DNA from 2 places in the Pseudoalteromonas sp. DY56-GL22 genome. Region 2 is predicted to be linked to the other one. Evidence: predicted binding sites of a transcription regulator. Region 2 holds the regulator's gene; the other holds the start of a gene.

What was found. The regulator MetJ, encoded in region 2, represses methionine synthesis genes. The targets are predictions, from matches to a motif close to TAGACGTCTAGACGTCTA.
Positions count from the first base shown of each region.
Region 1: the regulator MetJ is predicted to act here: its motif matches at 2,567-2,584, upstream of NO991_RS08425 (methylenetetrahydrofolate reductase).

Region 1 covers NZ_JANHZR010000003.1:105,865-110,047, reverse strand. The annotation lists gene NO991_RS08435 (DEAD/DEAH box helicase) at 1-558, shown strand, start outside; gene NO991_RS08430 (sensor domain-containing diguanylate cyclase) at 600-1,568, shown strand; gene NO991_RS08425 (methylenetetrahydrofolate reductase) at 1,565-2,521, opposite strand; gene NO991_RS08420 (pitrilysin family protein) at 2,769-4,183, shown strand, end outside.
Region 2 covers NZ_JANHZR010000003.1:495,829-500,011, reverse strand. The annotation lists gene NO991_RS10150 (malic enzyme-like NAD(P)-binding protein) at 227-1,468, shown strand; gene metJ (met regulon transcriptional regulator MetJ) at 1,568-1,888, opposite strand; gene metB (cystathionine gamma-synthase) at 2,113-3,372, shown strand; gene metL (bifunctional aspartate kinase/homoserine dehydrogenase II) at 3,377-4,183, shown strand, end outside.

The sequences.
Region 1 (4,183 bases), 390 kb from region 2:
GACCGTAAACGTGAGCTGGTGTCACATATGATTGGCATGAAAAATTGGCAGCAAGTACTGATATTTACCCGAACTAAACAAACTGCTGATGTGCTTGCTAAAGAAATGTGTAAAGATGGCTTAAAAACCGAATCAATTCATGGTGATAAAAGCCAAGGGGCGCGAGATAAAGCATTACAAAACTTTAAATCTGGTGTAACTCGGGTATTAGTCGCGACTGATGTGGCCGCTCGCGGCCTTGATATTGCCTCTTTAAAATATGTCATTAACTATGAGCTACCTTATGTGGCTGAAGATTATGTGCATCGAATAGGTCGTACAGGTCGTGCTGGCGAAAAAGGGTTAGCGTTGTCGCTAGTTAGCATTGATGAACAATGGTTATTAGATGAAATAGACATTTTACTGGGCACCAGACTTACTCCTCAGTGGTTACCGGGGTATGAGCCTGATTTAACGAAAGAGCCTAAAAATATAAGAAAAAACACTAATAAAGCTCGTCGCTCGCGAGATAAAAAGCGTATTTTGGGTCAAAAAAGTATGAGACACTGTAAAAAGTGACGTATATTTATACTATCCACTGACTAAAATAAGTGTGTAGTATGTTAGAAGTTAATAAATGGTCATTTTGTCAGCCTGACAACCAGTTTTCTTTGCAAAAATGGCAAAAAACAGTCGATTTAATGACCGAGTTATTCTCAGCGCCTGCAGGCTTTATTGTTCATAAGACAGATGAAGCATACCGCATAATTGTTTCTAGCGAACAACGAGAAAACCCTTACCATGCTGGAATCGAGTTAGCCATTGACGACAATATCTTTTGCAAAAAGGTATTAAAAGATATGGCTCCTTTATACATTCCACAAGTTAGTCTAGATAATCAATGGGATGATTGTCCACTTACTGTCGATGGCGTTGAATCCTATTTAGGTGTGCCTATAACTTGGCCGAGCGGGGAACCGTTTGGTACTTTTTGTGTAATGGATTTTAAGAAAACTGATTATCAGCATAGTCTTTTAGAACTCATCGAACAGCTTAGGGATATGGTGGAAGATGATTTAGCTCTACTTGATAATTTCACCCAAATGCGTGAAATTGCGATGCTAGACCCCCTCACAAATATTTATAATCGCCGCGCACTCAATTTACTTTGCCAACATAAATTAAATCTTGCCGCCCGGTTGGGCTTTAATATCTGTTGTTTGTTTATCGATATAGATAACTTTAAACCACTCAATGATAAGCATGGTCACGAAGTAGGAGATAAAGCACTGATATGTCTGGCTGATACATTGAAGCAATATCTACGAGAGGCTGATATTATTGGCCGCTTAGGAGGAGATGAATTTATTGCGGTTCTGCAAGTGAAAAGTAACGACTGTATCGAAGCGATTAGCTACAAACTTAATGAAGCGTTTAAAGAAAACCTTAAACATATGGCAATACCTGAACTTAATTTGAGTATAGGCTCAGGTATTGTAGCTCAACCTAAAGAAACATTTGCTGAGCTATTAAAGCGGGCTGATGAAGATATGTATGAGAAAAAGCAAGCCTCTAAACTTACCCGCTAAGCTATTTGCTTTTCAGCTAGGTTTAATTCCATGGTTGCTTTAAGTAAACGGTAAAGGTTAATTGACGCATCAATTTCTTCTTTACGGTTAGTTAAGCTCTCAATATTTAAACCTAGCGGTACATCTAAATGCGCACAGCTTTGTAAAATTAAATCGAGATTCTCACGGCAAATACGCACTGATTCACTCAATGTATTTGCAGAATCTAACATGCGGTACTTAGTTGCTTCTGGTACTGAAATTCCTAACCACTCCATAAAGTCTAAGGTTTTTTCACCCCCACAAGGGGTAAACGTTAGAATAATGCGTTTTGGTGCTGTGCCTTGTGTTTTACAACTACGGGCGTAGCTAGTGATTAAATCAATCGTCGCTTGGGCATTGTAAACGGCTTGTGAGATGAAAAACTTACAACCTTGTGCTGTTTTTTCAACTAAGCGCTCATGTTCATTGCGTTTGCTAGCGTGACGTTCGGCAATGGTAACGCCACCTAAAAACACATCACTGCTTTGCTTTACAAGCGTTTTATATGCATCAGGAAGGCTTAGTTTGATATCGCCATGAGATGATGGACTACCCACTAACACTAAGTTTTTTAATTCGAAGTCGTTACGTGTTTCGTTTAGCCATTCGGTAAACTCAGCTTCACCTCGTTGCGCTACGCTTTTGTATGTGATCACATCTAGTTGTGACAAGCTGCGCAGTAATTGACTGTATTCACGTGGATCCACTGTTTCTTTAAATGGGAAAGGACGAGGCTTTGCAATGCGGCTACTTTCATCTTGAATGTCGTAAATAATCACACCATCGTATTCAATTTCGTGTAAACGACCAAGTAGCTTTTGGGCAATGGTTTCAAGCTGTGCTTTATCAGTCCCTGACTTTGGAGGTGTGGTACCGATCAGGTAGACGCCTTGGTTGGTGTCTTCAATTTTCTCTTGTAATGATAAAGCCATAATCCTCATTCCAGCTCGTGCTAATGTTTATGACAAATAATATAGCAGCCATTTAGACGTCTAGATAGATTTTTTTCATGAAAGTTTTTCAATGACTATGAATTTTACTCAAGTTTAAAGCTGAGCGTTTAGTTAAATTGACACGCCTGTTTACATAAATTATTGCGCTGACCCTCATATTTTCTGGCGCTTTGATGCATAATCAAGCAGCAATGATTATGAGAAAAATAACTAACAAGGGAACATTATGAAATTTAGATTATTAGCAACCAGTGTTGCTGTAACACTGGCGCTGAGTGGCTGCGCAAGTAACTCACAGTCAACTATGGTTAAAGAAGTCGAAATTGAGCAGCGAGTCAGCCAAGGTGATAACCGTGTATTTAGCCAAGATTACCTATTAGAAGAGCTTGAAAACGGCCTTCGCGTGATGGTCGTTAAAACGGATTACCCAGATGTTGTGTCACTGCAAATTCCGGTATCGGTTGGTTCACGTAATGAAGTTGAAGCAGGTAAAACCGGTTTTGCCCACTTCTTTGAGCATATGATGTTTAAAGGCTCTGAAAAATTCCCGCAAGATGTGTATTCAGATATTTTAAAGAACTCGGGTGTTGATAATCGCGCGTATACGACCAACGATTACACGAACTATCACTTAAACTTCTCAAAAGAGCACTTAGATAAAGTACTTGAAATCGAAGCTGATATTTTCCAAAATCTGACATACAGCGAAGAGCAGTTCCGCACCGAAGCGCTGACTGTAAAAGGTGAGTATTTAAAGAATAATGCTAGCCCAATTCGTAAGTTACTTTCTGCAGTTCGTAACGAAGCATTCGAAAAGCATACGTATAAGCACACTACAATGGGCTTTTTCGAAGACATTGAAGCAATGCCTGATCAAATGGCGTACGGTAAAGAGTTTTTCGCTAAATTTTATAAACCAGAATATGTATCTTTAGTCATTGTTGGTGATGTTGATCCACAAGAAACCATGGCGATGGTGAAAAAGCATTGGGGTAACTGGAAAAAAGGCGATTACCAAGCAGACATTCCTGTTGAGCCAAAGCAAAAAACAGCAAAATATGTACATGAGAAAAATGATGGTTTACCAGGCCACTGGTTGCTTGTGTCATACAAAGGCACGGCATGGGATCCTACTCAAAAGGACCGTGCCGCTCTTGATTTGATCTCACAGCTTTATTTCTCTAATAATTCGGCACTTTATCAAGAACTTGTTGTTGATAAACAAATTGCCAGCCAAATGTTTACCTATAACCCAGATACTAAAGATCCAGGTTTATTACATGTTTTTGTAAAAGTAGAGAACGAAGCGGACCTTGCTAAAGCCCGTGATGCGATTAACCGTACTTATGCACAAGCACGTACTGAGTTAGTAGATGCACAAAAGTTAGCGGATTTAAAATCAAACCTAAAATATAGCTTTATTAATGGTCTTGATTCATCGCAGTCAATCGCTTCAACACTTGCAAGCTACATGCACTTTGAGCGTGACCCTGAAGTGATTAACCAACTTTATGCCACGGCTGATAGCATCACGCCAGAAGATATCAAAGCGGTAGCAAACAAGTACTTTGTTGATTCAAGCCGTACCACGGTGACAATGTCGGCGCTTGATAAAGTAGCGGGTTTTGAGCAAGAAGTTGA
Region 2 (4,183 bases):
TGCGTATAAAATACAACAACACGTGCTTAAAAGGTCATAAATAGATGAATTTTTATGTCTGATTAATCGCAACTATGCGCAGAAATTGTTGGGAAATCCTTTAAAATTAAGCGATATAGCATATAACAGGATAGACCTGATAATACTTGGAATTTTTATACATTACAGGTATCGTACTGATGCAAGCTCTCTCACTTTTTAACTTTTTGCAGGATACTATCGCGTTATGTCAGATTTTCGTGAACAAGCATTACATTACCACGCTCACCCCGTTCCAGGTAAAATTAGTGTTGAACTAACCAAGCCAGCCGAAACGGTTAACGATCTCGCTTTAGCTTATAGCCCAGGTGTGGCTGAACCAGTCCGTGAAATTGCTGCTGATCCAGCAAACGCCTATAAATACACAGGCAAAGGCAACATGGTTGCAGTTATTTCAAACGGTACCGCAATTTTAGGTTTAGGTAACTTAGGTCCGCTTGCATCAAAACCTGTAATGGAAGGTAAAGCCTTACTATTCAAACGTTTTGCTGGCCTTGACTCAATTGATATTGAAGTTAAACACCGCACAACAGAAGATTTCATTAATACGGTTGCTAACATCGCTGATACGTTTGGTGGTATCAACCTAGAAGATATTAAAGCGCCTGAGTGTTTTGAAATCGAAAAAGCGCTTATCGAGCGCTGTGATATTCCCGTTTTCCACGATGACCAACATGGTACCGCTATTGTTACAGCTGCTGGTATGCTTAACGCCCTTGAAGTGCAAGGCAAAGATATCGAAGATGCTATCATCGTATGCTTAGGTGCTGGTGCTGCTGCTGTTGCTTGTATGGAGCTTTTAATTAAGTGTGGTGCACTGCGTGAACACATTTATATGCTTGACCGTAAAGGTGTGATCCATACACGTCGTGATGACTTAAACGAGTATAAGCAATTATTTGCTAACAACACCGATAAGCGTACATTACAAGATGTTATTGCTGATGCTGATGTATTCGTTGGTGTATCAGGTCCCAATCTGTTAACTGCAGATGATCTTAAGCTGATGGCAGACAAGCCAGTTGTGTTTGCATGTTCAAACCCAGATCCTGAGATTGCTCCAGAAGTTGCACATAGCGCGCGTAACGATTTAATTATGGCAACGGGTCGTTCAGATTTCCCTAACCAAGTAAATAACGTGCTTTGTTTCCCATTCATTTTCCGTGGCGCGTTAGATGTTCGTGCAACGGCAATTAATGATGAAATGAAAATTGCTGCAGTTCATGCTATTCGTGGCATCGCGAAAGAGCCTGTACCAAGTGAAGTATTAAAAGCGGCTGGCGTTGAGTCACTTGAGTTTGGTGCCGAGTACATCATTCCTAAGCCTATGGATCCGCGTTTATTACCACGTATTGCACGTGCTGTTGCTGAAGCGGCTGTAGAGTCGGGTGTGGCGCAAATCGATATGCCAGAAGATTACATGCGTTAAACTTAATTAGCCTTAGGTATAACGCTCAATAAAAAACTCAGCCTAGGCTGAGTTTTTTTATATCTGCGATTATCGGCGGTGATCCGATGGCCGAAATACTTATTCTGAATCAAGCACTGGGATATCTAATCCCATTTCTTGCATAATTCTTTTAACTTCTTCAGGTACCTTTTCAGGGTTGTCTTTACGTAGGTCGTCATCATTTGGTAATGGTTGACCTGTAAAAGCATGTAAGAAAGCTTCACACAATAACTCACTGTTCGTCGCATGACGCAGGTTATTGATCTGGCGGCGTGTACGCTCGTCAGTTAATACTTTTAATACGTTAAGTGGGATTGATACGGTAATCTTTTTTACTTGTTCTGATTTTTTACCGTGTTCTGCATATGGGTGAATGTATTCACCGTTCCATTTAGCCATAAGTTGTTTCGTTGCCTCGGTTGTCAGTGATTTACGCCTTATTCACAGCGCAAGATGCGGAAATTCTATCTCTTTAAAAAAGATAGTCAAATACTAGTTATTTAGCCATCTAGTGGTGTAAATGTATAAACTTCTATGTGTAAGCGATAAATGCTTTGACTTCTCATATTTGATCATCTAACCTTTTAGACGTCTAAACATCCAATTAAAGAATAGGTGATGAAATGAGCGAAAAAAATAAAGCGACGATTGCTGTTCGTCACGGCATAGAAGCCGATAAACATCATGGTGCGGTTGTGCCTCCTTTATACTTATCAACCACCTATTCGTTTGCTGATTTTGATACTAAGCGCCAGTATGACTATGGTCGCAGCGGTAATCCAAATCGCGATATCTTAGCTGAAACCTTAGCTGAACTTGAAGGTGGTGCTAAAGGTATTATCACTGCAACAGGTATGTCTGCTGTGCATTTAGCCACTCAGCTATTAAACAGTGACGACACGTTAGTGATCCCACATGACTGTTATGGCGGTAGTTATCGTTTATTCACCTCGCTTGAAAAGCGTGGCCTGTTAAAACTAAAAGTTTTGGATTTAACTAAATCTGAAAATCTCCAAGAAATTTTAGCGATTAAACCTAAGTTGATTTGGATTGAAACGCCAAGTAACCCAATCTTGCGTTTAACAGATATTAAAGCAATCACTAGTATTGCTAAGCAGTGTGGTGCTTTGGTTGCGGCTGATAACACCTTCTTATCACCTGCATTACAAAACCCAATTGAGTTTGGTGTTGATATTGTTGTGCACTCAACCACTAAATACATCAATGGTCACTCTGATGTAGTGGGCGGTGCAGTGATTGCTGCAACGCAAGAGCTAGGCGACGAGCTTGCTTGGTGGGCGAATAATATCGGTATTACTGGTGCACCATTTGACAGCTACTTAACGCTTCGTGGTTTACGTACTTTAAATGTACGCCTAAAGCAGCACCAAGAAAATGCCTTTGCCATTGCTGAGTATTTAGAAAGCTCTCCTTATGTGAGCCAAGTTTATTACCCTGGCCTTGCTTCTCACCCACAACATGAGCTTGCTAAAGCACAGCAACGCGGTTTTGGTGGCATGGTGAGCTTTGATATTAAAGGCGACATCAACGATGCTGCTGCGTTTTTAACAAGCCTTAAAGACTTTAGCCTTGCTGAGTCGTTAGGTGGGGTAGAAAGTTTGATTTGTCACCCTGCAACAATGACCCACGCAGGCATGGAGCCTAAAGCGCGTCTTGAAGCTGGTGTGGGCGATACCTTGATCCGTATTTCTGTAGGCATTGAAGACGTAAAAGATCTCATTGCTGATTTAGACCGTGTTTTCAATTTAGTTAAGCCAGGTCAAGGACTGCAAGTTACAAAAGCTGAAGCTAAGCAAGCACAGCAAGATACACAACAAAACGCGTCATTTAAGTTAACGCCAGCACATACGGCATTGTGGTAGAAAAATGGTAAATATTGTTCATAAATTTGGTGGCTCAAGCTTAAGCTCGGCAGATCGTTATCATGCGGTAGCGAACATCGTTCTTGCTAATACTGAGCAGGGCGATTGCGTCGTTGTGTCGGCATCGGGTAAAACAACCGATACCCTGGTAAAGCTTTGGCAAAGTTACCAGCAGCAAGATAGCCAAGCTGTTAGCGATATTCTATTGCTTATTGATAACAATCAACGTGCGCTTATTGAGCAGCTACTTATAGGGCAGAATAAACAACAGGCGTTGGCACAGTTAAAAGATGAACTTGCTGTATTAAATGAATTAATTAGTCAGCAGCAGTTACTTGAAGCCCCTTTACTTGCTCATGGTGAAGTGTGGTCGGCGCGGTTATTGGCTGCTTATCTAAATCAGTTAGGTGTCGATTCGCAAGATGTTGATGCAAGACAGCTATTTACTCTAAATGGTGGCCAGCTTTTACATCAAAAAAACCAACAGCAATGCAGTGATGCGATTAGCAGAACACATATCAACGTAGTAACGGGTTTTATAGCTGCAGATTGCCAAGGTAATACGGTGACATTAGGCCGTAATGGCAGTGATTACAGTGCCACTTTGTTAGCGAGTTATACTTTTGCCAAGCAAGTGTCTATCTGGACAGATACACAAGGGGTATTTAGTACTGACCCTCGTAAAGTTAAAAATGCGGTTAAGTACGCCAAAGTATGCCGCGAGCAAGCTAACTTATTAGCGCGTTTAGGTAACCCAGTATTGCATGCAAAAACCTTGTCGCCGTTAAAAGACTCAGAAATTAAATTAGTG